DNA from 3 places in the Cupriavidus sp. DL-D2 genome. Region 2 is predicted to be linked to each of the others. Evidence: predicted binding sites of a transcription regulator. Region 2 holds the regulator's gene; each other region holds the start of a gene.
The links. The regulator LexA, encoded in region 2, represses DNA repair genes until DNA is damaged. The targets are predictions, from matches to a motif close to ACTGTATNNNNATACAGT.
Positions count from the first base shown of each region.

Region 1 (10,382 bases), on a different contig from region 2:
AGTAGTCCCGCGTGGCCAGCCCACCGTCCCACCATCCTGCTTCGATACGTTCGGGACGCGTCAGCATCACCAGCGGCCCCTGGTACACGGGTCGATGCTTCTCCACGCGCAGCGCACGGGGCGACTCCAGCAGCCAGAGCGGACGCTCGGGCGGCAACGGCCCCGACGCGCGCGCGGAAGGCCGGGCCGGTGGCTCGTCCACGGGACACCAGCGGTTGGCGCTTTCGGGGCGATGGTCGGCCAGCGGATGCGGCTGCAGCACGTTGTCGCGCCCGAGTCGCGCCACGAGCGTATCGATCAGGCGGCCCAATTCGGCCGGCTCAGCGCCCGGATCGGGAAACAGCGCATCGCTCTGCGGCACGCAGGTTTCCATCGTCTCCACGCGCAGCCCCAGACCACCTACCGGCGCATGGAAATGCACCTTGTCGAGCTTCTCGCGGAACAGCTTGGAGAGATGCGCGGCGTCACGGCTCGGCTGCGCCAGCGCGAGTGTTACCGGCGTGGTGTCCATCTGCTCGCCCAGCCGGTAGCGTTCGTGTTCGAGCACCAGCACGCAGCGGGTGACCCCGGCCTGCTGCGCGGCCAGCCAGCCCGACAGCGCCAGCAGCAGCCGCTGCGCGCCGGCCAGCACGCCGTCGACGGATTCGATGCGCCCCGGCAGGTCCATCCGTTGTGCGAACGTGGGCGGCGCCTCGAACCAGACAAAGCCGGTGGGCGTCTGGTCATACGCCTCGTCGAGCCGCGCCAGCAGCCCCGTGCCGAGCCGGCGCGACACCCCCGCGCGCGGCAGCGCCCGCACCTGCCCCAGCGTGCGGCAGCCGATACCTTCGAGCCACTCGGGATCGGCCAGCGCATGCAGGCAATCCACGGGCAGGCGATCGAGCAGCCGCAGCATGCGCGCAGGCTGCACCGCACGCCGCGCGGGCCGCACGATGCCGCGCGCAGTCTTGCGCACCGGCTGGCGCGCGAGCCAGGCCGCGCCCTGGGCCGTGGTGCCGCTGCCAATCTGCGCGAACGTGCCGAGCTGCCGCACACGGGCGCGCACCGCGCGGCACAGCGCACGATGGCCGCCGAACAGGCGCAGGCTGGCCGTGACGTCGAGCATCACCGTGGCCGACTCCGGTTCGGGATCGATCGTCACGCCCGGCGTGAAATGGAGCAGCGTCAGCGCCACCGAGGTCATCAGCGCTGCCTCGGCCACGAGATCGCGTTCGAGCTGCACCACATCCGCAGACAACGCCTGCACGCCGCCGCGCCGCATGCCATAGCCCACGCCCAGCGCCACGGCCGGGCCGTTGGCCAGCACCACGCGCTCGCGCTCCAGCACCGCCACCGGAAGCTGATGCAGCGTGCCGGTGACGGGGCTGGAAGGACTCGGCGGCTGGGAGACCGCGCCGGCTGGCTCAGGCCAGTTCGGCTGCAGCGCGTCCAGCGGCAGGCGCGGCAGATGCACCGCGATCCAGAACGTCATCGGCAACAACATGAGAAGGAACGACAGAAGGAACAGCAGGAGCAGGAACCACCGCCGGCAGGCCCGTGCGCTGCGGCACATGCGCCATGCCTTCCAGCGGCAGCAGCAGCGGCGTATCGCGAACCGGACCGCGCCGCTTGTGGAACACGATCGACATCAGGTTGCCCGGCTGCGGCGACAGCGCCAACCGCAGCACCGCTGGCGACGATTCGTGCAGCACGCGCATCGGGCGCAGCACCCACACCACGGTATCGCCAGCCTGCGCCAGCACCTGCAGGCGCCGCAGCGCCTCGGGCCGTGCACCGGCCAGCCAGACCAGCAGCGCACCGAACGCCTGGCTGCGCAGCATCTGCTCGGCGGCCCAGAGCATGTCCGTGCGCTGCGCAGCCATCGTCGCGCCCGTGGTAGGGCGCACCCAGTAGAGATGACGTGCCGGCAGGCCCTCGGCCAGCCCCGATGCCAGACCCGCGGCATTCGGCAGGTAAGGCGGATTGACGAAGCCGATGCGCCGCCCGCTTTCGGCCAGCGTGCGCAGCGCCGGCATCAGCAGCCGCAGCTCGCCCGCGCCCTCCTGCGCCAGCAGCAACTCGGTCACGGCGCCCGCCGGCCACCCGCCGCCCGGCAACTCGGCGGTCAGGGCGTCATAGCCGGTCGGGCAGACCGGCAAGCGGCCGGCATGGCCCAGCTGGCCCGCGCGCCACAGGCCGGGATAGCGATGTTCGAGTTCGCGCACCGACTGGCGATGCACGGAAGAAGATGGGGGCACAGGGTCCGCCGCCAGAAGCGACGGCTGCTCCTGCAGGGGCGCAGCCATGATGCATAGGATTTTGTCGAATACTGTATGTTTATACAGTATCGCCACCGATGCAAGAGGCAGGCTCCCGATGTGCTGCAAATGGCATTTTCAAAACGATGTTTGCGCGTCTGCCACAGTCCGGCCCCGGCGAATGCAAACAACTGTGAAGTGTCATTGTGAAGTGTCAGGCAGTACGGAACAATGCGTTGCTATGAAACGGAATACGCGCGAATGCGTGCATCTGCTGATCGAAGGAATGCAGCGCCAGGGGCCATTGCGCCGCGATGCGCTGGCTGACGCCTGCGGCTTGAGCGCCGAGGAAACCACGCGCGCCCTGAAAGCCGCACGGCAGATGAGCGTGATCGACCACGTACCCTACGGCCCCGGCACCCCGCCGGCCGCCGTCTTCTACCAGCTGACCGGCCGCCAACTGCCGGCCGCCCGCAAGAGCACGCGCGTCCCGCCCGCCCCCGATGACCGCTTCCAGCCGCTGCTGGAAGCGTGGTGGAACAGCAGCGAACTGGACCGGGCCTGATTCTCGGTCCTCGGTCCTCGGTCCGCCCTTCCCTACCTTTACTTTTCCCTTCGATACCGCGCCTGCATGATCTGCGTCCACTGACCGTCGTCGCCCTGCATGAACGAGGTGAGCGTGCGGTTGTCGTCGTCCTGGAACGCGATCACGTCGCGGTACTTGGCCATCTTGCCTGCCACCACGGTGCCTTCCGGCGTGAAGGCCGGGCCGTCGGCGCGTAGTGTCAGCGTGCGGCCATCGGCTTCGAGGTCGCCTTCGTAGACCCACAGGTGGGTCATCATCGAGCCGATGAAGGTACCCACGAAGTGCTTGCGGGCCGGATCGTAGCCCAGCGTCATCAGCGTCGTGGCCGGGCCGCAGCCCGGGAAATCGCCTTCGGAGCGCGTCTGCACCCAGACGTCGCCGATCTGGGTGACCTGCTCGGGAATCTTCCATTTCTCGGCTGGCGCATCAGGGCCCATCTGGGCCTCGCCCTCCGCAATCCACTTGCCTACCAGCTTGTGCAGCCAGCGATGTTCGTTGGTGACTTCGGTGTTCATGCAACGTCTCCTCGGTTAATGTGTACAACGTACACAAGACTAGGAAACGATCCCGCCGGTGTCCACATGAATCGGTCCACATGACAGAAATGTCATGTGGACCGGGGCGTCTTCCAACTACTGAGGGAGGCGGATTTTCGGGACGATGAACTGGTTGCCGGGCGCGCGCATGACATCGCACTGGACGTCGCCCTTGCGGGCCTCGCCGGCCTGGTTCACGAACTCCACCGCGCCCACCACGCTGTAGACGTCCTCCGCCACGCGGCGCGTGGTGCTGGCCGTCCAGCGAAACTGGTCGGGATGGGGCATCTTGGCCTTGACCGCCTGCATGCAGGCGAACGGCGCCTCGGGTGCTTCGGGGCGGCCGCCGCGCTGGCCGAGTTCGGTGTTGGTGGAACCGTCGGGACCGGGGGCCGAGGCGGATGCGGCCGATGCCAGTGCCGGCATCGCCAGAGACATCACGAAAGCGACAGACGCCGCCAACCCGCGACGCGTTTGCGTTGTCATGGTGAACACTCCAGAACAAAAAAACGGCCGGCACGCGCGATGCATGCCGGCCGTCCGCCATTGTAATGCGGCTACCTGATCGACATCACATCATCGGCATCACACCGACATGTCGCGCGACTCCGGCTTGCGGTCGTCGAACCAGCGATACAGCACCGGCACCATCACCAGCGTCAGCAGCGTCGACGTGATCAGCCCGCCGATCACCACCACGGCCAGCGGACGCTGCACCTCGGAGCCCGGTCCCGTCGAGAACAGGAACGGCACCAGGCCCAGCATCGCAATGGTGGCGGTCATCATCACCGGCCGGAAGCGCTGCGTGGCACCGCGCACCACGGCATTGCGCAGCGACATGCCGGACTCCCGCAACGTGCGGATATACGACACCAGCACCACCCCGTTGAGCACCGCCATGCCCCATAGCGCGATAAAGCCCACCGATGCCGGCACGGACAGATACTCGCCCGTGACAAACAGCCCGATGATGCCGCCGATCGATGCAAACGGCAGCACCGTGATGATCAGCGTGGCGTACCGCAGCGAGTTGAACAGCAGGAACAGCAGGAAGAAGATCGCGGCGATGGTGATCGGCACGATGATCTTCAGGTGGCCCATGGCGCGTTCCATGTTCTGGAACTGGCCGCCCCACTCGTAGTAGTAGCCTTCCGGCAGCTTGACCTTGGCTTCGGTCGCGGCCTGCAGTTCGGCCACAAAGCCGCCCAGGTCACGATCCTTCACGTTGATCATCACCACCACTCGGCGCTTGGCCATTTCGCGGCTGATCTGCGCCGGGCCATCGCTGACCTCGATCTTGGCCACGCTCTGCAGCGGCACCTGCACGCCGTCCGGCGCCTGCACCAGCAGTTGGCGGATGGCCTGCACGTTGTTGCGGAACTCTTCGGGCAGGCGCACCGCCGCCGCAAAGCGGCGCTCGCCTTCGAAGATATCCGTGGCGCGCTTGCCGCCGATGGCGATCTCGATGATGTCGTGGATGTCCGACACGTTCAGCCCGTAACGCGCAATCGCCGCACGGTCGATCTCGATGGACAGGTACTGCTGCCCCGAGATCCGCTCCAGCCGGATATCCTGCGAGCCCTTGATGCCACCCGCCACGCGGGCAATCTCGCCTGCCAGCTCGCGCAGTTTGTCGAGGTCGTCGCCGAAGATCTTCACGGCGATATCCGAGCGCACGCCGCTGACCATTTCGTCCACGCGGTCCGAGATCGGCTGCGCCATCACGATCTGCACGCCCGGAATGGTGGCGAGCTTCTCGCGGATGGCATTGGCGATATCGTCCTGCGTCCAGCCATCGGGCCACTCGTCGCGGTCCTTGAGGCTGGCAATCGGCGTCGATTCGTTCTGGCCCTGCGGGTCAGCCGGGCTTTCGCCGCGGCCCACGCCGGACACCACCGACTTCACGCCCGGCACTTCCAGCACCATCTTGTTGGCGAGCTTCTCCATCTTGATCGATTCCTCGAGCGAGATGTTGGGCACGCGGTCGATGGCGGGCACGATCGATCCTTCCTTCATTTCCGGAATGAACGACGTACCGAGCATCGGCACGATCATCACGGTGGCCACGAACAGGCCCACCGCCGACAGCACCGTCTTCTTGCTGTTGGCCAGCGCCCAGTGCAGCATGCGCAGGTAGTGGCGCTTCATGAACGCAATCAGCCACGTGTCATGCTCGGCGCCGCCCTTGAGCAGATACGAGGACAGCACCGGCGACAGCGTCAGCGACAGGAACAGCGAGATGGCCAGCGCGATCGAGATCGTGAAGGCCAGCGGCGCGAACATCTTGCCTTCCATGCCCTGCAGCGTCATCAGCGGCAGGAACACCAGGATGATGATGCCCACGCCCACCACCACCGGCGTGGCCACTTCCTGCACGGCCTTGACCAGAATCTCGGTCTTGGTCAGGCCGCTCTTCTCGGCATGCCCCAGCCGCTCGAACGCGTTCTCTACCACCACCACCGATCCATCGACCATGAGGCCGATGGCAATCGCCAGCCCCCCGAGCGACATCAGGTTGGCGGAGAGCCCCATCCGGTTCATGACGATGAACGTCAGTAATGGCGTGAGCACCAGCGTAGCCAGCACGATGATCGACGAGCGCACGTCCCCGAGGAACAGGAACAGGATGATCACCACCAGCACCACGCCTTCGAGCAGCACCTTGGTCACGGTCCACAGCGCCGAATCCACCAGTTCGCTACGGTCGTAGTACGGCACGATCTGCAGGCCGCCCGGGATCATGCCGCGCTCGTTGATCTCCGCCACGCGCTTCTTCACGCGGCTGACCACTTCCTTGGCATTGCCGCCGCGCATCATCATCACGATGCCGCCCACGGATTCGGTCTGGCCATTCTTGACCAGCGCACCCTGACGCACCTCGTGCCCGATCTCCACGCGCGCCACATCGCGCAGGTAGACCGGCGTGCCGTTGACCTCCTTGAGCACGATGCTCTCGATGTCAGGCACGCCCTTGGCCAGGCCCACGCCGCGGATCAGGTACTGCTCCGCGTAGTGCGGCAGCACGCCGCCGCCCGAGTTGGCGTTGTTGCGCGCCAGTGCCTGGTAGACCTGCTGGATGCTCACGCCGTAGTGGCGCATGCGCTCCGGGTTGACCAGTGCCTGGTACTGCCGCACGAAGCCGCCCTGCGAGTTGATTTCGGCCACGCCGGGAATCGAGCGCAGCAGCGGACGCACCACCCAATCCTGGGCGATGCGGCGCTCCGAGAGTTCTTCCTGCGTCAGTTCGCGGTTGCCGTCACTGGGCAGATCAAGCGTGTACTGGTAGACCTCGCCCAGACCCGTGGAGACGGGGCCGAGCACCGGCGCCACGCCCTCGGGCATACGCCCGCCCACCTCGATCAGCCGCTCCATGACGAGCTGCCGCGCAAAGTAGACGTCGGTCTTGTCCGTGAACACGAGCGTGATCAGCGACAGGCCCGCCTTGTTCAGCGAGCGCATCTCTTCCAGGCCCGGCAGGCCGGTCATGGACATTTCGATGGGCACGGTGACGAAGCGCTCCACTTCCTCGGGCGAACGGCCGGTGGCTTCCGTGGCGATCTGCACCTGGACGTTGGTCACGTCCGGGAAAGCATCCACCGACAGCTTGCCAGCGGCCCGCAGGCCGAAGAAGAACAGCACCACCGCCAGCACGCACACCACCAGCCGCTGCTTGATTGCGGCTTCAACAAGCGATGTCATCATGGCGGATTACCCCTGTTCCAGACGCTTGCGCTCGTTGTCGAGGTGGAAAGCCCCCTCCACCACGATGCGGTCGCCGGCCTTGACGCCGCTCTGCACCACGCGCATGCCGTCGCTTTCGGAACCGAGCTTCACCTTGGTCAGTCGATACTGGCCCGGCGCCGTTTCCACGTACACCTGCTCGTCGTTGCCATCGCGCACCACGGCGGAGCCGGGCACCACCAGCGTATCGGTGGGCTTGCCCGCGATCAGCATGCTGGCCAGCATGGCGGGCTTCAGCGCGCCGTTCTTGTTTTCCACTTCGGTACGGACCAGCACCGTGCGCGACTGCGGGCTGACCGTGCGGCCCACATAGATCAGCTTGCCGGTGATGGTGCCGCTGCCATTGGCCAGCGACGGCACCTCGATCTCCACGTTCTGGCCTTCGGCCACCTGCGCGGCCTGCTGCTCGGGCACCTCGGCCACGACCCACACGCGCGACAGGTCCGCCACGGTGTAGAGCGCATCCGCGGGCTGCACCACCTGGCCTTGCGCCACATTGCGCTCCACCACGGTGCCGCTGATGCTGGAGAACACCGGCGAATAGGAATCGATGCTGCCGTTCTTGGCCAGCGTGGAAATCGCGCCGGCGGACATGCCCAGCACGCGAAGCTGGTCACGATAGGCACGCATCTCGGCGGCGGCAATCGCGTATTCGCTCTGGCGGCGCTGCAGTTCTGCGCGGCCGATCACGTCGGCGTCGAACAGTTGGCGCGCACGCTCGGCGTTGCGGGCCTGCAGGTCGTTCTGCGCTTCGGCCTTCAGGAAGGCCATCTGGGCGGCGCCCAGTTCGCTGCTGTGCAGGCGGGCCAGCACCTGGCCGGCCTTGACCTCCTGGCCGAGCACGGCATAGAGGTCGGTCACGCGGCCGGTGACCGTGGCGCCGATGCGCGACACGCGCTGCTCGTCGAAATCGATACGGCCGGCCACGCGCAGCATCTCGCTGAACGGAGACGTGCCCAGGGCGGCCACCTTCAGGGTCTTCTGCAGGTTTTCAGCGGGCTTGACGATACCCGGCGGCAGCTTGGGCGCTTCAGCCGCCGGCTCGGGGTCCTTGGAGCAACCTGCCAGCGTCATCACCATCATGACGGCGGCTGCAATGGAAAGCAGGGAGTGAGAGGGACGCATGATCAGTTCGGAGTCTGGTAGGCGGGCATGGCGGAGGCCGGGGCGGCGCCAGTGGGCGCGCCGGGCGTGGCCGACATGAGCTTTTCAATCTGGATGGCGGCAACCTGCAGTTCGTACTGCGCGGTGATCAGTTCGCTGCGCGCATTGCGCAGCACGCGCTGTGCATCGAGGTAATCCAGGATGCCGCGCTCGCCAAAGCGGTAGGCGGCTTCCGCCACGCCCAGCGCCGATTCCGCTTCGCGCACGATGCCGGATTCCAGCGCCGTGACCTGGGCCTGCGTGATCTCGTACTGCTGGTAAGCGTTGCTCAGTTCCTGCGTCAGTTCGAACTCGCGCGCCTCAAGCGCCGTGCGGGCCTGCGTGGCCTGTGCGGTCGCCTCGCCCACCGGGCCGCTGCGGCGGTCCCACAGCGGAATGGTCATGACCAGGCCGATCTGGTTCACGTTGTTGTCCGGCTCGCGGTTGGTCACGGCACGCACGGCCACCTCGGGCCAGCGCAGCGAGCGCTGGTAATCCACGCCCAGGCGCGCGCGTTCCACTTCGCTGCGGCGCTGGTTCAGTTCGGCATTGTTGGCTTGCAGCGTGTCGCGCAGCACGGCCAGATTCGGCACGTTGGGCGCATGGGACAGGCTGCCGTGCAGCGCAAAGCTGGCCGGCAACGCGCCGCCCACCTGCTGACGCAGCGACGCCTTGGCCTGCTCCACGCGCAACTCCGCCGTTTGCAGCGTCTTCTGCGCGCCCAGCAGTTCGGTATCGGCCTTGATCAGTTCATAGCGTGGCGCCTCGCCCACATCCACACGCACCTTGGCGCGTTCCTGGATCTGGCGCATCAGGGTCAGGTCCTCGCGCGCGGCAGCCAGTTCGGTCTCGCGGCGCAGCACCTGGAAGTACGCGGTCTTCACGCGGCCAGCCAGTTCGGCGCGAAAGGTCTGGCGCTGGGCCTCGGAGGCTTCGAGTCCGCGTCCGGCCATCCGCTCGCGCAGGCTGCGCTGGTTCGGATAATCGAACTTCTGCACAAAGGCGTAGGACGGCGCATTGCCGCTTTGCACGCCAGCTTCCTTGCCGTGCAGGCGGCCATACATCACTTCCACCTGCGGGTTCGGATAGGCACGGGCCGTGGTGATCGCTGCCGTGGCGGCATCCACATTGGCCTGGGCAGCGTCCACGCCCTTGTTGGTCGATTGGGCGAGTTCCAGCAGTTGCTGGAGTTCGAAGGTTTCGGCGGCGGGCGTGGTGACCCGGGGCATCGCACGGGCCGCCAGCGTGGTGGTTGCCGGCAATGATCCGGCAGGGGCACCCGCCTTGGCGGGCGAAGGGGCAGAACTGACCGGCACGGGCTGCGCGGCCCAGGCGGGCGCTGTCAGGAAAGACAGCGACGCGACCCAAGTCAACGTTGTTTTGGTCTTCATGTCGGAGAGAATCAAACGGTACGGCTGTCCCGCCCCTCCGGCATCCACGCGCGCCAACCGTACCGGCCGGCATGGCGGGTACGCGTGTGGCAAGGCGTTACGGCGCGATGCTCAGGGCATCACGCGAATTCGGGGGCGCAAGACAAGGAAAGCACACCGTGGGCGCGAATCAAGCTGCGCGCACGGCGGCTCGGCAGATCAGCCGAGGAGATTGGGCGGGCGGAACACGCCCTCAGACTCGAACGTGGTGCGCGCGGCGAGCGGCTGCACCAGATCGTCCACGGACTGGGGAAGCTGGAAGGAAGGGAGTACGAACAGTGCGCTGGTCTCGTCAACGGCGTCGAAGAGGTCCAGCGGATCGAGCAGGTCGGCCGACCAGATGTTGCAATAGCCCGGCGGCGGGCCATCGTCAGCCACCTCGTCTTCACCGTAGTCCGGATCGCCCGGCAGCACGAGCTGCGACAAATCGTCATCGGCCGCCTGCATCGCGTAGTCCACCGCCTCCGCCTGCACGGCGTCCGCGCGCACGTTCGCCGCTGCCGGGAACGACAGCGCGGACAAGCACAGGGCAGTCAGCAGGAAAACGAGAAAACGCATCAGGCTCGGGGGCGGAAACCAGTCGAAACAGGGGTCAGGCAGCAGACAAAGCAGGCGGATGCCCATTATCAGGCACTTGCCGGGGGCGGGATGCTGCGGCACAGCATTGTAACCGATCGCAACAATGGACCCGGCAGAGGCTGGCAAGTTC
Region 1 covers NZ_JBDKXK010000033.1:54,682-65,063, reverse strand. The annotation lists gene ABDB81_RS18360 (DNA polymerase Y family protein) at 1-1,471, opposite strand, end outside; gene imuA (translesion DNA synthesis-associated protein ImuA) at 1,404-2,285, opposite strand; gene ABDB81_RS18350 (hypothetical protein) at 2,479-2,802, shown strand; gene ABDB81_RS18345 (DUF1579 domain-containing protein) at 2,841-3,338, opposite strand; gene ABDB81_RS18340 (DUF2880 domain-containing protein) at 3,456-3,845, opposite strand; gene ABDB81_RS18335 (efflux RND transporter permease subunit) at 3,945-7,061, opposite strand; gene ABDB81_RS18330 (efflux RND transporter periplasmic adaptor subunit) at 7,068-8,225, opposite strand; gene ABDB81_RS18325 (TolC family protein) at 8,228-9,634, opposite strand; gene ABDB81_RS18320 (auxiliary protein of the heavy metal cation-transporting efflux system HmyCBA) at 9,833-10,231, opposite strand.
Region 1: the regulator LexA is predicted to act here: its motif matches at 2,308-2,325, upstream of imuA (translesion DNA synthesis-associated protein ImuA).

Region 2 (10,382 bases):
CACGCTACGCGACCTGTACGCCGCGCTCGCCAGTTACCACAACGCTACGGGCACGGGCAACCCGAACGGGTTCATCGGCATAGGGTGCTGGGGCGATTCCGTCTCGTCTCACGTCTGGAGCCAGTTCATCCTGTTGCTGCTGCAAAGCTACGGCCAGGGCGGCATGGCGATGGGCACGGCCAACGGCGTGCCGGGGATGTCACAGCCAGTGCTGACAGGCACCTTCTTCGATAGTGGCGCGGCGCCCATCAGCCAGACGGTATTCGACGGCACGGGCGGCTTCGCCGATTTCACGTACCTACCGGGCGGCGACCACATCCGGCTGTCGAACGCGGCGACGCTTCGAGTGGATGCCGGCGCCAGCTATGGCTGGGCCACGGCCCGCGTCTATCTCGCCAAGGGTCCGGGCATGGGGTCTGCCAAAGTGGATTTGCTTGACCTGGACGATGGCGACGCCCAGCTTGCCACGCAGACAGTCAGCTTGTCGGACACTCAGCTCGGGTTGCAGAAAGTGCAGTTCACCTGCGACCCGACCAAGGCGTACAAGATCCGCGTGACGGCCACTGGGACCGTGGTCTACCTGCGCGGCGGGCTGTTCAAGGCGTATGGCATCGTGCCGATGTCGTTCGGGCGCGGCGGCTCGATCATGAGCCAGCAGAACTACGCCAACACGGCCATCCTCTCAGCCCTGCTGACGGACCTGAACGTGAAGCTCATGTTCGTCCAGGCGAAGGAAGAGAACGCCGCCGTCAACGTGCCGGCTATGTTCGCCCGCTTCGCTGGCCTGCCAGCGTTCTCGAAGATCGTGGTGGGTAGCCTGCCGGATAACGGGGATGCGGCCGCGCTGCAGGCGAACAACACCATCTTCCGCACCCAATCACTCGCCAACGAATCCGCGTACTTCGACGGGTACGGCGCGTGCAAGGACTTCGCGGAACTCACAAGGTTGGGCTGGCAGGGCGATGGGGTTCACCCCGCCGATGCGGCGAACAGGTTCGTGGCTGGGCTGATTCTGGGTGAGCTGGACCTGATGACCACGTTCGGCACCGCCGAGTACCGCGACGTGCGCAGCCACCGCATGATCGGGCAGTTCTATATCGAAGCTGTCAACGGCGTACCCAGCCTCATCATGCGGTCCTACGGTGGGTCGGAGAGCGACAAGGCGCTGATCATGAACATCGCGCAACTGTTGTTTGGCCCGGAAGGTAGCGCGGCCAGCTTGCAGCAGCGCACGAGCAACAGCGTGCAGGTGATAGCGGCCAACGGCGATCTGGGCAGTTTGTTCATCGGCAACATTGAGCAGGCCGATGCCGGCCAACAAAACTACTACGCCGGCCGGTCCATCTTCGATCGGGAGATCATCCTGCCGGAGTACACCGTGGCCACTCTGCCGAACTACGACGATCGGTCTATCGTTTTTGCGTCGAATGGCCGGAAGGTGGGCGAGGCGGCCAACAACGGCACAGGCGTCTATGTCTACCGCGATGGCGGCACATGGCGCGTATTCAGTACTGACCAGGCCGTGCAGGCGTAGCACACCCACCCCAGCAACCGAACAGCCCGCCTTCGCGCGGGCTTCTTTCTTTTGGAGAGTCCAGATGCAATTCATCGAAGACTGGAAGAAGCAATTTCCGAAGTTGTGGAGCGTGCGCCTTTCGCTGCTGGCCGGCGTGATGTCCAGCACGGAGGCCGGGATCGAACTGTGGCTGACGGGCAAGCCTGCCATGGTCGCGATGCTTGCGGCGCTGGTGTCCTTCGCTGCGGCGTTCGCGCGCGTCGTCTCGCAGCCTGACCTGCAAGCCGTCCTGCAGGAGATTCAGGACGCGCGCAAGGCCGACGAATGAGCACCGCGGGCAAACGGACTCTGCAGGCGTCGGTTGGCGCAGGTGCGGCCGCATTGCTGCTGACCTATGTGCCGAAGTTCGAGGGCGTGATCCTGCGCGGCTACAAGGATCCGATCGGCATCGTGACCGCCTGCGCAGGGCATACCAAAACGGCCGTGCTCGGCCGCCCGTACACGGCAGCCGAGTGCGGAGTGCTGCTGGATAGCGATCTGGTTGAACATGCCGAGGGCGTGCTGGCCTGCACCCCCGGCTTGAAGGGGCAGACGTATCGTCTGGCGGCTGCCACCAGCTTCGCGTTCAACGTCGGCGCGTCGGCCTACTGCCGGTCGTCCATGGCACGCAAGTTCAACGCTGGGGACTACGCGGGCGGCTGCGCGGAGCTGTCCCGCTGGGTGTATGCCGGCGGGCGGCAACTGCCCGGCCTCGTCACTCGACGTGCCACAGAAAGGGCCATGTGCGAGGGGCGCCTGGAGAGTCGTTCATGAACCCATTTCTCAAGATCGGCATAGGCGTCGGCCTCGTTGTTGCGGTCGTGGTCGGCGCGCTGGCACTGCGCAACAGCATCTATGCCGAAGGTTTCCGCGCCGGCCAGAATGAACTGAAGGCCAGCATCGACGCGCGCAACAAGGAAGTGGAGAGGCTGAACAAGCAGCTCGTCACCAAAGACCAGGACGTCATCGCGGCCAAGGAAGAGGACCGCGAAAAGATCGTCACCATCTACCGGACCATCCGGGAACAAGTGGAGCCGCAAATTGTTGAAAAGCCCGTGTTTCGTGATTGCCGCGTTGGCGCTGGCGTCATGCGCAGCCTCGTTGCCGCCGCCGAGGGCAGAGTGCCAACCGATCCCGGCGAGCCTGCGGAAGCTGCCGGCGGAAAAGCTGCCGGTACCGGCCGATGACAGCATGGGCGCAGTGGTCCGCGCGTATGTGTCGGCGGCCGAGCTCTACCACAAGGTCCGACGCGATTGGCTTGCGCTCGACGCGGCGATCACAGCCAGGGAGGGGTGCTATGCAGGGGAATGAGCATCTGCCAGTGCGAATGGAGCGGCCGACCATCCCGTTCTGGGGGCTGCTGGTGGCCTTGGTGGCCGCAATCTCAGCCTACTATGGTCAGCGCGAGGCCACCAACTCGGCGCTGATCGAGATCAAGACCGAGATGGTAGCGATGAAAAAGACCATCGAGCGGATGGAGTCCGATCGCTACACTGCCGCTGATGCCAGGAGGGATTTTGCCTGGCGCGACGAGCGCGCGGCGGAGCAGGGGAAGAGGCTAGCGGACATCGAGCAGGAGATCAGGGCGAGGCGTCGTTAATGCCTGAGGCCGTAGCGAGATTGCTACGGCCTCTCCGGCAGGTTACTTGGCCGGTTCGAGATTGTGGATAAGACGCGGCTTCTCGCTCTCCGTCAGAACAATAGAGAATGAGAGTTCGCTGCCCATTACGACAAGTGCGGCTTTCTTTGCTGCTGCAAGCACAGTAGAGCCAGCGTCGGCGGAAACCTTGCTGTACTCGGCGGGCGGCAGCTTCCAAGTGCCGCTGTTTTTCAGCGTGATCTGACGAGAGAAGCCTTGCTTCCGCATCTGGTCGTGAAGGTCCGTGTACAGTTCGGACTCATCGTCATCCACGCCGTGGAGTACTACTCGAACAGTGAAGTTGGTCATAGCTCAATTTCGCTTTTGGTGTCAATGCCACCAGATTTCTACATGTAACCGGGTTTTGCTGTACCCGTTACAACCTCTAGAATTGAGCCCGAGAGTTTGAGGATGCTTGAAGTCCGGTTGCCCCCGAACGAAAGCTTCCCGTAAGGGGCCTCGTTTTCTCAGGCTCACGCCGCCCAAGACCCTGATTGCGTTGCCTATGCAAATTTGGCGCAATCGGGGTCTTTCCTTTTTGGCTCGCCAAGCGGCGGATTGCTCAGCGAGCCCTGACAGTGCTTTCCATTTGTTCTCCAAAAATGCCACTAGATGTGGTGGTTCAAGTCAAATGTGTGGGCTAAGTATAGTGAAAGCAGGAGGTTGTAACAGACTTGACAAGCGGCATGAGTGGCCTCGCCGTCATGTGCGTTTAGATCACATTCCCGCAAATACAGGCGGCTCAAGGGTTCACGGCAGCACGCTTGAAGACCACATATTCGTGAAAATTTTCCAATGGGAATGGTTTTGCGATAGATGATCTTGGAGCGGCGCTCTCTGCGCTCTCAAGTCAGTCCCGATTGCCGACAAATACTGTATGGATATACAGTATTTGCATGTCAACCGGATTCCAGCCGCCTGCACCGCCCATACCGTCCTACGTTGTCTGGGACCGGTACGCCTGTCGCACGTGTTCGCGATTGGTGGTCAGTGTGCCCTATGAATACCCTCACCCGAGAATGCGCCTGGAGTGCAGGCTTGGGCGAGCTTGTCCGCGGGTGGTCTGTGACGACTGGGAGCGGGAGGCTGGCGTAGATTGACCGACTGCGGCGCAGAGCAAGGAAGCCAGTGGAGGCGTGGTGGCAAGGGTATGCAGAGGATACTGTATAAATATACAGTATAATAGCCCGCCCCGGACAACAGCTCTCGCTCACGTTGAACACTGGTTTAAGCGGATCTTAATTCACAATTTTTCCGACTACGTGGCATACTCCGCCAAAAATTTCAACGGGGGAAGCTGTGCCGGAGTTTGTCGTCAATAGTGAGAAGGATGCCTTCGACTTGTTGAAGAAGGCGCTGGGAGAGCAACTCGGGCAAGACTTTCACCTGCGATTTCAGGATTGGCCGAGAGTGCAAGTCACCTTGAAAGGTGATGAGTACCACAGCACAATTACGCCGAGCCTCATGCAGGGTCTCTTGGACCTCCAGCATGGCATCAACAAGACGTACGCGCAGTTGGTCTACGACCAGCCCGACGCGCGCAGTTTGAAGGAAGCCGACAAAGCCGAGCTTGAGTTTAAGGCAAAGGTGGAGGAGGGGAGTTCTCTCGTCACCGTCGATCTTTCGGACTTCGCGCAGAAGCTTGTAACTAGCCTCGTTGGGAAAATGGAACCCTCGCACATCGTCATTCTCGGCGTAGTCGGAGCTACTCTCTGGGCGGCTACGACCATGTACAAGCACTACGCCAACAAAGAGCTCAAGAAAAAGGAGCTTGACGTTGAGGCGGATAAGCTCGTGAACCTCTCGAAGGAAGAGACGGCGCGGTTGGCCCTGGTAACCGAAGCGCTTGCCGCGCAGCCCAAACTGGCAGTTGTTCAAGAAACCGCAGCGTCCACGAGCATGGCGATGCTGAAAGGTATTTCCGATGCGGACCTGATCGACCTGAATGGCGTCAAGTTGACCCAGGCAGAGGCTCGCCAGGTACTCTCGACCGTGCGACGCACGTCCAACGAAATTCAGATCAACGGCAACTACCGAATCCTCTCGGTCGATACCAGCAAGGAAGAGGAGTTCCGGATCAAGGTGCGCTATCTCGGGGATGGGCGCGAGTTCACGGCTAAATTCAGGGACGACAGTCTCGACCGAGAGCATGTGCGAGCGCTGCAGCAGGCCGAGTGGGGTAAATCGCCCGTGTATCTCAGCGTGAACGCTACAGAGCTTGAAGGGCAAGTCACGACTGCCACCATTATTTCTGCCACCCAACAGCCTGTGAAGCCTGCCGACGGCAGGCTGTAGTCGTAGCGGCGCCGTGGTGGTGCATGAATCCGGTGGCCGACTTCAAGGGCCGCGTTGGCCCGTGGTTTTGGTGGGAATACGCCAAAAAAAACACGAGAGTTTTCGCGGTTTTTGGACCTTCAGTATTCCCAACGATCTCCCGGAAACGTATGTCGGATAAGGCTTGATGGCTCAGATTGTGATTCCTGTTGTCGCGGGTTCGAGTCCCGTCAGCCACCCCAAAGAATTACTCTAAAATAGCCGCTTCCAAGCGGCTATTTTGCTTTTTTGGTCCGGCTGTCGCGTTCGCGTGGTCCAGCGTGTCGCAACACTTCTGGTTCTCTTTAGCGGTCGGCCAGTTCTACCCGTTCAAGGCGCCCCCTAACTCGTCGTGGCCAATGTCTCGTCACGGCATCAATCCGGACTTGTATTCCGCATCTTCGATTGATGCGGCAGATGACGGCCGGGTAAGGAGGTGGTTTGAAATGGCGCAGGTTTCGTGCACCGAATGCCAGAAAGAAATAGATGATGAGGAGCCCACCTGCCCTCACTGTGGTGTCAAAAGGGAAAAGCCTGCCTTCAATTTTTTTGTGGCAACTGGGCCTCTTGTCCTTTCGATTGCTGTCCTGCTGCAGATACTGTCTTCATGTCAGCGTAGCGTGTAAGGCATGCATCTTTGGATGGCGGGAGACCAAGCCGCGTCCAACACCGCGTTTTACTCAAAATCCCATAAAGCCCCGATCATCAAGATTCGCCTGATTTATGCTTTAAAAGGCGAGGTGGCAAGGTAACACGCATGCCAAAAAAAACCGGGCCTTGGCGGGTGACAAGGTCCGGTTCTGCGCATGACGCGACTGCGCCAGTGATGCATTGCGCGCCAGTGAATTTAACCACGCTTCCGGCTGATGTAAGCGTAGCCTTAATTACACGTGGTGAGGTTGCAACTCCACTTTTTACAAAGTCCTCAAGACTTTGCCAGGCTTGCCGCGCGAGGGATGCGAGGGATTAGCCCGGCGCGGAGGCTAGCGGCCGTTGGGGGACGGTTCTGCCAGTTCGAGCATTCGGCAGATGGCGGCCATGTTGCCGACCATCGTGCGCCGCTGGGCGCCCTGATAGACGCGTACGCCCTTGATCTGACGGAAGGGCACGGGCTTGACCGGGCGGCGGGAAGCGACGGGAAGGGATGGCAGCATGGCAGCACCTCGAAATTTGCGACAGCAGGAGTCCGCACCCTTCGTTCGACGGAAACGGGGCGGCATGGGCAAGGCAAAGCGGGTGACCAGGGCAGACGGCCGTGCTGCCTGGGTCTTGGCGCGGAGCGGCGACGTATTTCAGTGAGTCGTGCTACCGCGCCAGGCGGATATCAGAAGCCTGACGATCGGATCAGGCCCACAGCGATACCTTCCAGAGAAAACTCATCGCGTCCAGACTGCACCACGATGTTCGAGAAATCAGGGTTCTCGGCAATCAGTTCGATCGAGTCGCCGCGCTTGTTCAAGCGCTTGACGGTGACGTCCTCGCCGATCCGTGCCACGACGATCTTGCCGTTGGCAGCTTCGCTGGCTTTCTTCACGGCGAGCAGGTCACCGTCGAGAATACCGGCGTCGCGCATACTCAGGCCGCGTACGCGGAGCAGGTAGTCAGGACGTTCATCGAAGACCGATGCGTCGACCTGATACTGCCGGTCGATATGTTCCGCGGCGAGGATCGGGCTGCCGGCCGCCACGCGGCCCACCAATGGCAACGTCAGTTGCAGCACGCCGGCCATGGCCAGTGAAAGCTGGTCCGGACGTTCCGAATCACTCCGCCCAACCTTCAGGCGGATGCCGCGTGAAGCGCCGGGCGTCAATTCGATGACGCCTTTGCGCGCCAGCGCCCGAAGATGTTCCTCTGCCGAGTTGGGCGAGGAGAAGCCGAACTCCGCAGCAATCTCGGCGCGCGTCGGCGGAAAGCCGGTGTGCTGGATCGTGTTGCGGATTAGGTCGAAAATCTGCTGCTGCCGGGGTGTCAGGGTAGCCATGGTTCGCCGGTCTCTCGTGCCGAGGCACTGTATGTTTAAACAGTATGCTGTGATTTTATACAGTATCGAGTGAAGTGCAAGCACAATTTGCGCAGCGGACTTAACCTCGGCAAATTCCTCGCGGGCCTCGCAGTCGGGTTTGCCGCGCATTTCGAGTCGAAGTTCGCCGGGTACAATCGCCGCCCACGTCCTGCCAATCCACGCCTCGAACAACATGTCAGCTTCCCTGCCTCGTATTGTCGTGCTCGCCACGGGCGGCACCATCGCCGGGTCGTCCGGTAGCGCTGCCAGCAGTGCGCATTACCAGGCGGCCACGGTTCCGGTATCGCAACTCGTTCAAGCCTTGCCCGCGCTGGCCGATGTGGCGCGCATCGAGACCGAGCAGGTGGCCCAGGTCGACAGCAAGGACATGGCGTTCTCCCTTTGGCAGACGCTTGCGTGCCGGGTTGAGCATTGGTCAGGTGTGCCGGATGTTGCCGGTATCGTCATCACGCATGGCACCGATACGCTTGAGGAAACGGCGATGTTCCTGCACCTGACGCAGGCGTGTCCGGTGCCGGTGGTGATGACCGCGGCCATGCGTCCGTCGACATCGCTGTCTGCGGACGGCCCCTTGAATCTGCTCGATGCCGTACGGGTAGCGGCAAGTCCGGAGGCGCGCGGAAAGGGTGTGCTCGTCGTACTGAACCAGGAGATTCACGCAGCGCGGGATGTGGCCAAGTTGCATGCGTCGGCGGTGGATGCCTTCGGCTCGCCGACCGCCGGTCCGCTGGGTTTTGTCCAGGATGCCTTCGTGCGTTTCGTGCGCGTGTCGCGAGCTTTCGCACAGCCTCTGCCCGTGCCGGCATCATGGCCCGTCGTCGAGGTCGTGGCGAGCTATGCGCAGCCGGGCAGGGTGATGGTCGACGCGCTTGTCTCGGCCGGGGTGACAGGGATCGTAGTGGCCGCTGCTGGCAATGGATCGATCCACGAGACGTTGGCCGGGGCGTTGGCCGACGCGGCGGCTTGTGGTGTCGCCGTCGTGCGCAGCTCGCGGACCGGCGCGGGTCATGTGACGATGCCGGGCAAGCCTGTGCCGGCTGTCGGTCTCTTCGTATCGGCCGGAGACCTGAATCCTTACAAGGCGCGCGTGTTGTTGGCGGTGGTGCTGGCGAACGATCCCGGGCTCGCGGGTGACGCTGTGCGCCTGCAGGCGACGTTTGCGGCGCATTGATCGGGGCAGAGGCCCAATCTTGCGGGGTCCGGCCATTCCGTACTATACTCGCGGGCTACTCAACCTTGCCGCACCGGACTTGACGCCCGGGTGGCTCATCCAAAAGGAGCGTCAATGCGTCACTACGAAATCGTATTTATCGTCCATCCGGACCAAAGCGAACAAGTGCCTGCGATGATCGAGCGCTACAAGCAGCTCGTTACGTCGCAAAACGGCCAGATCCATCGCGTGGAAGACTGGGGCCGCCGTCAGATGGCCTACATGATCCAGAAGCTGGCCAAGGCTCACTACGTTTGCCTGAACATCGAGTGCGGCAAGGAAACGCTGGCTGAACTGGAACACGCGTTCAAGTTCAACGACGCCGTGCTGCGTCACCTGATCGTCCAGACCAAGAAGGCTGAGACTGCACCTTCGCCGATGATGAAGGAAGTTCAGCGCGAAGAAGCCCGCAAGGCTGCGCAAACGACCACGGAAGGCCAAGCCGCCGCCTGAGTGCGGACGGCAGTGTCGCGGTGAACCAGCTCCGGCTGACCGCAACGCTCGCGGAGCGCGATACGCTGCGCTATACGCCGGCAGGCGTCCCGGTCGTCAACTGCATCCTGCAGCATGGCGGCGAGGTCGTCGAGGCGGAAACGCCCCGGCAGGTGGAATTCGCAGTGGTGGCGATGGGCATTGGTGCCATCGCCCAGCAACTGCTCAGATTGCCGCTCGAAGCGGTAATCGATTGCGAAGGATTCCTGGCGCGCAAGCACCGCAACAGCAAGACACTGGTCTTTCACATCACTCGATGTAAAGCATACGAAAAGGATTGAATCATGGCATTCGTCAAACGTGACAACAAGAACAAGAAGCGCTTCCAGCAACAGAACCCGCTGTTCAAGCGCAAGCGCTTCTGCCGCTTCACCGTGGCTGGCGTCGAACAGATCGACTACAAGGATCTGGACACGCTGAAGGACTTCGTCGGCGACAACGGCAAGATCACGCCGGCCCGCCTGACCGGTACCAAGGCTCACTATCAACGTCAGCTCGACACGGCTATCAAGCGCGCCCGCTTCCTGGCGCTGGTTCCGTACACCGACCTGCACAAGAACTGATAGTCCCGGGACCGCAAGGAGAAATACACGATGCAAATCATTCTGCTGGAAAAAGTCATCAACCTGGGCAACCTGGGTGACATCGTTCGTGTGAAGGACGGTTACGCACGTAACTTCCTGATCCCGACCAAGCGCGCTCGCCGTGCAACGCAAACGGCCATCGCCGAATTCGAAGTGAAGCGCGCCGAGCTGGAAAAGGCCGCCGCCGAGAAGCTGGCAGCCGCACAAGCCGAAGGCCAGAAGCTGGACGGCCTGACCGTTCAGATCACCCAGAAGTCGGGTGTGGACGGCCGTCTGTTCGGTTCCGTGACCAACGCCGACATCGCTGAAGCGCTGGAAGGCCAAGGCTTCAAGCTGGAGAAGTCGCAGGTCCGCCTGCCGAACGGCCCGCTGAAGCTGGTGGGCGACTACACCGTTGGCGTGGCACTGCACACCGACGTGCTGGTCGACATCAACGTGTCCGTCCTGGGCGAACACGTCTAAGTCGTACCTGGCAAACGATGTGCCGGCCTGGCCGGTGCGTCCGATGCACGAAAAGGCAGGGGCCAGCGCTCCTGCCTTTTTTGTTTGCGGCCCGGCTTCGTGCC
Region 2 covers NZ_JBDKXK010000028.1:69,999-80,380, reverse strand. The annotation lists gene ABDB81_RS16520 (hypothetical protein) at 1-1,534, shown strand, start outside; gene ABDB81_RS16515 (hypothetical protein) at 1,599-1,844, shown strand; gene ABDB81_RS16510 (lysozyme) at 1,841-2,329, shown strand; gene ABDB81_RS16505 (hypothetical protein) at 2,326-2,742, shown strand; gene ABDB81_RS16500 (hypothetical protein) at 2,883-3,155, shown strand; gene ABDB81_RS16495 (hypothetical protein) at 3,198-3,503, opposite strand; gene ABDB81_RS16490 (hypothetical protein) at 4,494-5,489, shown strand; gene ABDB81_RS16485 (hypothetical protein) at 6,491-6,661, opposite strand; gene lexA (transcriptional repressor LexA) at 6,832-7,488, opposite strand; gene ABDB81_RS16475 (asparaginase) at 7,703-8,701, shown strand; gene rpsF (30S ribosomal protein S6) at 8,816-9,193, shown strand; gene priB (primosomal replication protein N) at 9,214-9,513, shown strand; gene rpsR (30S ribosomal protein S18) at 9,517-9,795, shown strand; gene rplI (50S ribosomal protein L9) at 9,826-10,278, shown strand.

Region 3 (10,382 bases), on a different contig from region 2:
GCGTCCATTCGCCAGGTACTCTCCAGCGATGAACTCGGGCAACTCTGCAATGGCAATGCCCTCCAGCAAAATGGGAACCATCGCTTCGGAGTTTGTGACGCGAAGCGGGCCGGATGGCACCACCTCCTCTTGATATCCACTGTCGTGCGTGAACTGCCAGACCTGGGTGCGTGCCCGATACGCATAGCTGAGGCACTTTCGCACGGCCAATTCGCGGGGATGGGATGGGCGTCCATGCGTTTCAAGATAAGCTGGCGACGCCACGAGATATTGCGTCACCGAGCAGATCTTGCGGGCGACCAGCGAGGAATCTGGCAGCGAAGCGATGCGCAACGCCGCATCGAAACCCTCCGCCACAATATCCACCGTTGCGTCGGACAGGTGCAGATCCAGAGACAACTCCGGATACTTGTCCATCAGCCTGGGGAGTATCGGAACCACCCAGCGAAGACCAAAGGACATCGGAATTGCAATGCGCACGCGTCCGCGTGGGTTCTCGGACAGTTCCAGGGCTTCATGCTCTACCACTTCGGCCTGCCGATAGATTTCCGCGGCCTTGGTGGCCATCTGATGGCCGAATTCGGTCAGCGATAGCTGGCGTGAGGTCCTGTTAAGAAGCCTGCCGCCGAGGCGGTCTTCCAGCCTGCTTATCGCCCGGGACACCGTCGGCACCGACACATCCATGACTCTCGCGGCGGCGGCAAACGAGCCCTCCTCCGCGACTTTGGCAAACATCGCCAAACCTTCGAAATCGGGTAACTTGCTCATTCTGCTTGCGCACCGTGACGATGCCATGGCTGCGACGCCGCCACGCATGACGCGCGCAAGGCGCTACGCATCGTCCGGTACGTTTTACTTTTTTCTTGTGGCGTTACCTGGCGGGCGGAAGGTAGCCGCCTGTGCGGTCCAGAATATCGCTGCCTTCGTTCGCCATGGCTTCCGCGAGCTTCATGGTCGCAACCATGATCGAGGACTGCAGCATCGCCATCTGGGTTTCCATGGATGCGACCATTGCCGCCTTCTCGCGCTCATCGCGCTGTTCCGACTGCACGGCTTGCAAGTGTTCCCGCAATTCGGCGAGCTGCTTCTGCATCTGCTCGATCTGAGCCTTGATCGAATCGGCAGTTTCCGACTGTGCGGATTTCTTTTCGCCGCTCGCTCCGGCCTCCGTTCCCTTCACTTCAGGCGGTCGCTCGGTGTCTTCCACACCAGGCGCCTGACCATCGGCATCATTCGCTGCAGTCTGTGCAGTCACTGGTTCGGACTGCGGAGGAACCGACGTGTATCTCGGCGTTGAATGAATCTGCGTGATGCTGCCTATCTGGCTCATGGCGCGAAGCCTCAGTCATGGTTGTTAGCGCCGAAAGCATAACGTTGCCGATTCCCTATCGAAACACCCGCTTCAGAAAGTCAACGTTTCAGAAATGAAACGGCAAGGCGCAGCAACGGCAGACCTGCTCGACATTCCGGTTGCGCGCCCTCACGTCCTTCAGGCCAGTTCCGGCACCCGTGGCTTGAATCGTTGCCGCTCGATGGCGCCGCCGCGCGCCATGAGAATGGTGGATTCCGGGATTTCTTCCCAGACGTCCTGAACATCGATCAGCGGCTCGGACAGGACGAGGAAGGCATCGTCGCCCGCCGCGATGATGCGTGGATCGTCAGGATACAAGGCACGCAATTGCCGGAATGACGTGCTGTGGAACAACGAGCGAGAGGCGCCTTCGCTGGAGTAACGCACGGCAACGATCTGCTTGCCGTCGGTGACGCAGACAGTCATGTTCAATGGATGCTGCACGTCGCAGCGCCGCGCCACTTCCTCGATCAACCCTGCCATCTGCTCCAGCGCCCCGCGCGGATCACGTTCCAGGCCGAAGGTCAGGGCAAGGAAGAACATGACTTCGGAATCGGTCGATCCTTCAATCCAGCGAAACAGGTGAGGCGCCACCGCCAGCATCAGCTCGCGGCGCAATTGCGGGTACTCGCGGATCAGGCCGTTATGGACGAACAGCCATCGGCCGAACCGGAACGGATGGCAGTTGGTTTCCTGCGTCGGCGTGCCGGTGGCGGCCCGCACATGGGCCACGAACAGCGGCGCCCTGACTGCCCGCGCCGTCTCGCGCAGGTTCGTGTCGCTCCATGCGGGGTGCAGGCAACGATACCGGAATGGCAACTCCGAATGCCGCCCGTACCACCCCACGCCGAACCCATCGCCATTCGTAGTGGTATGTCCAAGCCGCGCATTGAGGCTCTGATCGATCAACGAATGTTCGGGCTGAAACAGCACGGCTTCCAGCGGCACGGAACGGCCCGAATAGGCCAGCCAGCGGCACATGATGCCCCTCCTCTACTGTCTTGGTAACGATATCTTCACTTCCAGAATAGCAAGCATGGCCGTTTCGTGAAGTAGGAAAACTGGAGATTGCGCTATGACGCAGGTCACGTAGAATACTGTACATCCATACAGTATTCAGTCATGGAACTGCTCAAGAAACTCGAAATCCTGGCGGATGCGGCGAAATATGACGCATCCTGCGCCAGCAGCGGCGCCCCGAAACGCGATTCGCAAGGCCGTGCCGGGCTGGGCGCCACCACGGGCGCCGGCATCTGCCACAGCTTCACGCCGGATGGCCGTTGCGTGTCGCTGCTGAAAATCCTGCTCACCAACTTTTGCCAGTACGACTGCCAGTACTGCGTGAATCGTCGATCCAGCAACGTGCCGCGTGCCCGCTTCGCGCCGCGCGAGGTGGTGGACCTGACGCTGGAGTTCTATCGTCGCAACTATATCGACGGGCTGTTCCTGAGTTCGGGCATCATCCGCAGCGCCGACTACACGATGGAGCAACTGGTACAGGTGGCGCGGACGCTGCGCGAGGAGCACCAGTTCCGGGGCTACATCCATCTGAAGACGATTCCCGACGCCGATCCACGCCTGATTCGTGAAGCCGGGCAATACGCGGACCGACTCAGCGTCAATATCGAGCTACCCACCGACGCCGGCCTGCAGCGCCTGGCGCCAGAGAAGGACGTCCATACGATCAAGCGGGCGATGGGATCGATCCGGTTGGCGCAGGAGGAAGCCGAGGTCGAGAAAACACCCGCTGCGGCGCGTGCCCCGGCGGGTCAAAGCACCCAGATGATCGTCGGCGCAGACGAGGCTGACGACCGCACGATCCTGCAGACCGCCCAGACGCTCTACGGCGCCTACAAGCTCAAGCGGGTCTACTACTCGGCGTTCAGTCCGATCCCCGACAGCCCGTCTGCCGTGCCCTCGCAGGCGCCGCCGTTGCTGCGCGAACATCGGCTGTATCAGGCCGATTTCCTGCTGCGGGGTTACGGTTTCCGGGCCGAGGAACTGTTCCAGGCCGGCGGCGACCTGCCGCTCGACATCGATCCGAAACTCGCGTGGGCGCTGGCGCATCGCGAATCCTTTCCCGTGGATCTGAACCGTGCGCCGCAGCGTTTGATCGCCCGCGTGCCCGGCATCGGCATGCGGAACGCCAGGCGCCTGGCGGAGTTGCGACGCACGCGGGCCATCCGCTATCAGGATCTGATCCGGCTGCGGTGCGCGATGGATACCGTGAAGCCGTTCGTGGTCACGCAGGACTACAAGCCCGCGCTGGCCGAGCCCACCTCCGAGCAATTGCGCCGCGCCTTGGCGCCCGCGCCACAGCAACTGTCTTTGATATGAGCGAGATCGCGCCCGCCACCATCAAGGACTACGCCAGTTGGCGCGAGTGGGCGCTGCGTGCGCTGTCGCAGGGCTTGCCGCCAGAAGCGGTGCCGTGGGATGCCGGTGGTGAAGCTTCGACTTCCACGCCGGGACAACTGTCGTTGGGTATGGGCGCCGCACCGGCCGTTGCTGCCAGCCACTCAGGCGCCGCGATTCAGGCCGTACGGATTTCCAGGGAACTCGCCGCCCTGCTCCGCGACGCCGCACAGCATCGCGCGGCCCAGCGCTGGGCGTTCCTGTATCGGGTGTTGTGGCGATGGGCACAGGGCGACCGCGCGGTGGCATCGGCCGCCGATGAGGATGGCGCGCGGCTCTACGCCATGGCCAAGGCCGTGCGGCGGGCGCAACACGACATGATTGCCTACGTGCGTTTTCAGGAGCGGCGGCCGGACATGCGAGTCGGCGCGGGCGATGACTTGCCTCAATACCTGGCGTGGTACGAGCCCGACCACGATGTGCTGGCGTACGCGGCAGGACATTTCGCGCGACGGATGGGCGAGGCCACGTGGTGGATCGGCACGCCGGACGGTGCGGCAACCTGGGATGGCCGCGAGGTCCGCTACTCGGCCGCCCCACCCGATCCGGGCGCCTTCCGCGCCGGCGCGGACCAGATCGAGCCGCTCTGGATGGCGTACTACAAGAACATCTTCAACCCGGCTCGCCTCAACGAAGCGGCCTTGCACCAGCACATGCCCGTTCGTTTCTGGAAGGGCCTGCCCGAGGCCGTGCTGATTCCCGCCATGATTGCCGACGCACGAAACGGCGCGCAGCGCGTGGGGCAGGCGGCGACGGTCGGCAGCATGCGCGGCAAGCAGGTGGCAGTGGATGCTGCACAGGCCCTGCCCGTCCGCCCGGTGCCGACTTCGCTCGACCAGTGCCGGCGTTGCGATCTCTGGCGCCACGCCACCCAGGCGGTGCCCGGGCGTGGTCCCGATACAGCGCCGATCATGGTGGTGGGCGAGCAACCCGGCGATCAGGAGGATCTCTCGGGCGAGCCGTTCGTGGGTCTGGCTGGGCAGGTGCTGGACGCGGCGCTGCGTGGTACGGGGGTGTCGCGCGACAGCCTCTATCTGACCAATGCCGTGAAGCATTTCAAATGGATGGCGCGCGGCAAGCGGCGCATGCACAAGACGCCGGGACAGCGCGAAGTAGAAGCCTGCGCGCACTGGCTCGACGAGGAACTGGCGCGCGTGCGGCCTCGGGTGATTGTCACGTTGGGCGCGACGGCGCTGGGCGCGGTGGTGCGGCAGAAGATCCGGCTCGCCGACGCCATGGCCGCCCCGATGCGGCTAGGCGATACGTGGATCGTGGCGACGTGGCATCCCTCGTATGCGCTGCGAGTAGAGGGGCTGGAGGCGCGAGCCAATGTGGAGGCTGCAATTCAGTCGGCGTTGATACAGGCACACAGGCTGGCCGAGGAAGAAACTTTTCCGGTCATTTCGGCGTCGGAGTGATTTGAGCCATCGCTGGGATCACGATGAGAAAGTCACTTTCCTGCGCGCTCGCCGCGCTTTTTCTGCTCGGCGCAATCAGCGGCTGCGCTTCCCGGACAGGCTATGACGATGGGAAATCCGGGGTGACAACCTATGGGGTCGTGGATGTCGGGGTGAGTGTGGAGCGGTGAGACGTATTCTCCCGGCTTACGGGGTGCTCCCCTCTCCCGCACGCGGGAGAGGGGAGAAAACCAGCAAGATCCCTAGACTCAAACCACCCCCACCTTCACCTCACTTCGAATCTCGCACCTTGCCAGACTCTCTCGCGCCACGCGTTCGACCTGCTCGCGCGTGGCTGCGTCGCGCACCGTTCCGTGCAGCGTGCAAACACCATCCGAAAAGTCTGCCGTCACCACGCCGGGATCGACGAGGGTGGCGAGTTGTTCGTCGAGGACTTCGCGCCGCTGCAGATCGCTGAGTGGCGCCACGGCGTCCATATCGTTGTTGTCGTATTGCCCCAGCGATGCCGGACCCGGTACCGGCCGCGTGCCAGTGACCAGCGGTTCGGGCGCAGCCGAGCCAGGCGCCACGCCGTACATGCCGTAGCGCTCCACGCCATCAGGCTCTTTACCGCCATGCGGCACATAGGGTGTATCGGGCAGATTGTCATGGCTGGCCGGTTTTACCGCGCCGGACGCCTCACTCACAGGCGCCTCCGGCAGGTTGTTGCGATCATCGCGTACGGCGCTATGGCCGCCGTAGTGGTAGTCCGTCAGCGTGGGCTTTTGCGTGGCCATCTGAAAACTCCTTTCGAGCGGTTGTCGTCATCGGGCATGGCGACGCATCGACCGTGCCACCCCGCCAGATCCTTGCGTGGCAACGGATTGCACGTCGTCAGTCGCGTTCTCAGCCGGTAAATCCTGCATTGGGGTCGTACCGGACATTCAGCGGGGAGGTGCAGGAGTAGACTCTCAGCACCTTTCAAAGGACGTGCCCGCCCCCCGTGAATACCCAGCCGCCCCGCCCTGCCCGCCTGCATTTCGACCTGACCACCGTCCAGCTATTTATCGCCGTGGCCGAACTCGGCAGCATCACGCGCGGCGCCGAGCGCTTGCACCTGGCCGCCGCAGCGGCGTCGCGGCGCGTGCTCGAACTGGAAGGCCAGCTTGGCGTGGCCTTGTTCGAGCGCCTGCCGCATGGCATGGCGTTGACCGAGGCGGGCCGTGCGCTGTTGGCGCACGCGCGCGGCATCACGCATACCGTGCAACGCATGCAGGACGATGCCGCGTCTTATGTGGGCGGCGATCTCGGTGTGGTGCGTGTGGCGGCGCCCAAGTCCGCCGTGATCCAGTTCATGCCGTTCGATATCCAGCGCTGCGCCGCCGTTTGTCCGGGCGTGCGCGTGGACCTGCAGGAGATGAACAGCCAGGAAGTCCAGCAGGCGCTACGCCGGGGCACGGTCGACATCGGCATCTATGAGGGCAGCCTTGGCATGGTGGACCTGCCGATCGAACCGTATCGCACGGATCGTCTGGTGCTGGTGGTGGCCAAGGGACATGCGCTGGCGCGCCGACGCAAGGTGACGCTCGACGATGTACTCGACTGCGACCTGATCACGCTGGGCGAGAGTTCTGCGATTTCGATCATGCTCGACCGGCTGGCCGAGGAAGCGGGTCGTGTGCCCCGGATGCGCATGCGCGTGGGCGGCTTCGACAGCATTGCCGCCCTTGTGGCGCAGAGCCTGGGCGCAGGCGTCATGCCGGAGGCTATCGCCGCCGTCATCGCGAGCGGTAGCCATTTCGTGCGCGTGCCGATTGCCGAGCCGTGGGCAGCGCGCGAATTCGTGTTGTGCCACCGTCCGCGCGACGCGCTTTCCTCCGCGGCGTTGAGCGTGCTGGCGGTGCTTGCGCAAAATGCGAAACCAGAATCCCCCAAATAACGATAGCCCGCGCTGCCCGCCGCGCCCATGATGGGATCCATAACGATTCCCATATTGGAGACACCTCATGCAGCGCAGACAGTTCATCCTCGGGGCAGCGGCTGGCCTGGCCCTCCCCTCGCTGGCCCTCCCCAGCCTGGTCCGCGCCGCCGATATCAACGGCCCGGTCCGCATCGTGGTGGGTTTTGCGCCCGGTGGCGGCACCGATGTGCTGGCACGCGTGATCGGCCAGAAGCTCGGCATGATGTGGAACACCAGCGTCCTCGTGGAGAACAAGCCGGGCGCGACGGGAGCGATTGCCGCCGCCTACGTGGCCAAGCAGCCGCCGGACGGCACCACGCTGCTGATGGCGCACGTGAACAGCCACGCCATCGGTCCGGCGCTGCTCGACGTCAAGTACGACCCCGTCAACGATTTCTCCCCGATCTCGATGGTTGGGGTTACCCCCAACATGCTGACGTGCCGGCCCGAGCAGAAGGTGCGCTCGGTGCAGGATATCGTCGCGCTCTGCAAGAAGAAGCCGGGCCAGATCTCGTTTGGCTCGTCGGGCATCGGCTCTGCCCAGCACCTGGCGCTGGAACTGTTCCGCATGCAGGCCAAGATCGACGTGGTACACGTGCCGTACAAGGGATCGGGCCCGCTGATTGCCGATCTGCTCGGTGGCCAGATCGACTATGCGTTCGACACGATGACTGCGGCCACGCCATTCATCGCGCAGGGCAAGGTCATCGCCATCGCCCAGACGCGCCTGAAACGCGCGGCCAGTCATCCCAACGTGCCGACGCTGGCGGAATCCGGGTTTCCGGGTCTGGATGCGGCGTCGTGGTACGGGCTGGTCGGTCCCAAAGGCATGTCGCCCGCGCTGGTGCAGCGCATGAACCAGGATGTGAACCGCGCGCTGGCCATGCCCGACGTGGCCGAGAAGCTCAAGAGCTTCGGCGCCGAGGATTCGGGCGGCACCAGCCAGCAGTTCGGCGCGTTCATCGCGTCGGAAGCCGCCAAATGGGGCAAGGTCGTCAAGCAGGCCGGCGTCAAGGCCGAAGTCTGACGCGCCCTCCCCCAGAACATGCATTGCCACGGAATTCAACGATGACGCCATTCAATACCTCCGCCGCCTCCACGGGTTCGACTTCCGACGCACAGGCGCGTCCTCTGCCGCTGGCCGGCGTGCGCGTGCTCGACGTGTGCCAGGTGATGGCCGGCCCCTATGCCTGCATGCTGCTGGCCGACCTGGGTGCCGACGTGATCAAGATCGAGCCCCCCGATGGCGGCGACCAGACGCGCAGCGCCATGGGTTTCAAGATGAAGGGGCCGGACAGCATGGGCTTCCTGAACATGAACCGCAACAAGCGCAGCGTCACGCTCGACCTCAAGACCGAGGCCGGCCGCGAGGTGCTGTACAAGCTCGCGGAGTCCGCCGACATCCTCGTGGAAAACTACCGTCCCGGCGTGATGAAGCGGCTCGGCATCGACTACGAGACGCTGGCCGAAATCAACCCGAAACTGGTCTATGTCAGCATCTCTGGGTTCGGCCAGTCCGGTCCGTGGGCCAAGCGTCCCGGCTTCGACCTGATGGCCCAGGCCATGTCGGGCGTGATGAGCGTGACCGGCTATCCCGGCGACGCCCCGGTGAAATGCGGCGTGCCCGTGGCGGATATCGGCTGCGCGCTGTTTGCCACCTACGGCATGCTGGCCGCGTACATCGGCGCCAAGGAAACCGGCAAGGGCCAGTACGTGGACGCATCGCTGTTCGACTCGGCCATGGCGTTCTCGATCTGGGACACCTCGGAGTACTGGGGCACGGGGCGCGAGCCTGAGCCGCTGGGTACGGCCAACCGCATGAGCGCGCCCTACCAGGCCATGAAATCCGCCGATGGCTATTTCGTGATGGGCGCCACCAACCAGAAGCTCTGGCAACTGCTGTGCAACACGCTGGATCGCGCCGATCTGCTGGCCGACGAACGATTCGCAACCGTGGCGCTGCGGCTGGCTAACCGGCTGCCGTTGATTGCCGAACTCGAACGCACCTTCACGCAGAAGACCAGCGACGAGTGGATCGAATCGCTGCTCGAAGTAGGGATTCCGGCCGGCCCGATCCTGACGTATCCACAAGCCTTCGACAGCGAGCATGGCAAGCACCGCCAGATGCGCATCGAGATCGACCATCCGATCGAAGGCAAGGTCCCGAATATCGGCTTCGCGGTGAAGATGGGCGGCACGCCGCAACAGGTACGTCGCCATCCGCCGCTGCTGGGCCAGCACACCGACGAGGTACTGACCGAACTCGGCATCGCACAGGACGAAAAAGAGGCGCTGGCCGCAGCCGGCGCGTTCGGCGCATGAGCGGCGATCAGGATACTGGCCGTGTGAGCCTGTTCGTCTCCGGGCAGGTGGCCACGCTGACCTTCGACCGCCCCGCCGCGCGCAATGCGATGACGTGGACGATGTACGAGCAACTGGGCCAACATTGCCGCGATCTGGCCGGCGACGGCGGTGCAGGCATCCGCGTGGTCGTGATGCGGGGCGCAGGCGGCGAGGCGTTCGTGGCCGGCACCGACATCGCCCAGTTCAAGGCGTTCCAGAGCGGCGACGACGGCATCGACTACGAAAAGCAGATCGACGCCGGCATCGGCCTCGTCGAATCGCTCCCCATGCCTACCGTGGCCGTGGTCGATGGCTGGTGCGTGGGCGGCGGCCTGGCCATCGCCACCGCCTGCGATTTCCGCATCGCCACCCCCAATGCCCGCTTCGGCGTGCCGATTGCCCGCACGCTCGGCAACACGCTCTCCGCGCTGAACCTCGCCAAGCTGCGCGCGGCATGGGGATTGCAGCCCGTGCGCCGCATGCTGCTGCTCGCGCAGATTCTCGATGCCGACGCAGCGATGGCCTGCGGATTCCTGGAATTCGTTCGATCCGCCGAAGACCTCGACGCCGAACTGGCTTCGCTCTGCGAGCGACTGGCGAAGCTCGCACCCGTGACGCAAGCGGTAGTCAAGGAAGCTCTGCGCCGCCAAACCGTCGAGGCCGTGGCGGATACCGACGATCTGGTGCGCCGCTGCTATGGCAGCCAAGATTTCCGGGAGGGGGTGGAGGCGTTTGTGGAGAAAAGGCCGCCGGGGTGGCGGGGTTGCTAGTCGCGAAACCTAGTCGCGAAACCATCCGCGCTCTGTTTCCATGTCTTTCCATCACACTATTGCGATAAGTTTTCTTATCGCAATAGTGTTGTCATGGATGGCAACTGCGATGCGGGGAAACGTTCTTCCCCATACCCCCAGGACAT
Region 3 covers NZ_JBDKXK010000051.1:661-11,042, forward strand. The annotation lists gene ABDB81_RS22245 (LysR family transcriptional regulator) at 1-768, opposite strand, end outside; gene ABDB81_RS22250 (hypothetical protein) at 872-1,330, opposite strand; gene ABDB81_RS22255 (class II glutamine amidotransferase) at 1,490-2,332, opposite strand; gene ABDB81_RS22260 (putative DNA modification/repair radical SAM protein) at 2,474-3,688, shown strand; gene ABDB81_RS22265 (UdgX family uracil-DNA binding protein) at 3,685-5,184, shown strand; gene ABDB81_RS22270 (BON domain-containing protein) at 5,433-5,960, opposite strand; gene ABDB81_RS22275 (LysR family transcriptional regulator) at 6,167-7,102, shown strand; gene ABDB81_RS22280 (tripartite tricarboxylate transporter substrate binding protein) at 7,170-8,150, shown strand; gene ABDB81_RS22285 (CoA transferase) at 8,192-9,445, shown strand; gene ABDB81_RS22290 (enoyl-CoA hydratase/isomerase family protein) at 9,442-10,236, shown strand.
Region 3: the regulator LexA is predicted to act here: its motif matches at 2,448-2,465, upstream of ABDB81_RS22260 (putative DNA modification/repair radical SAM protein).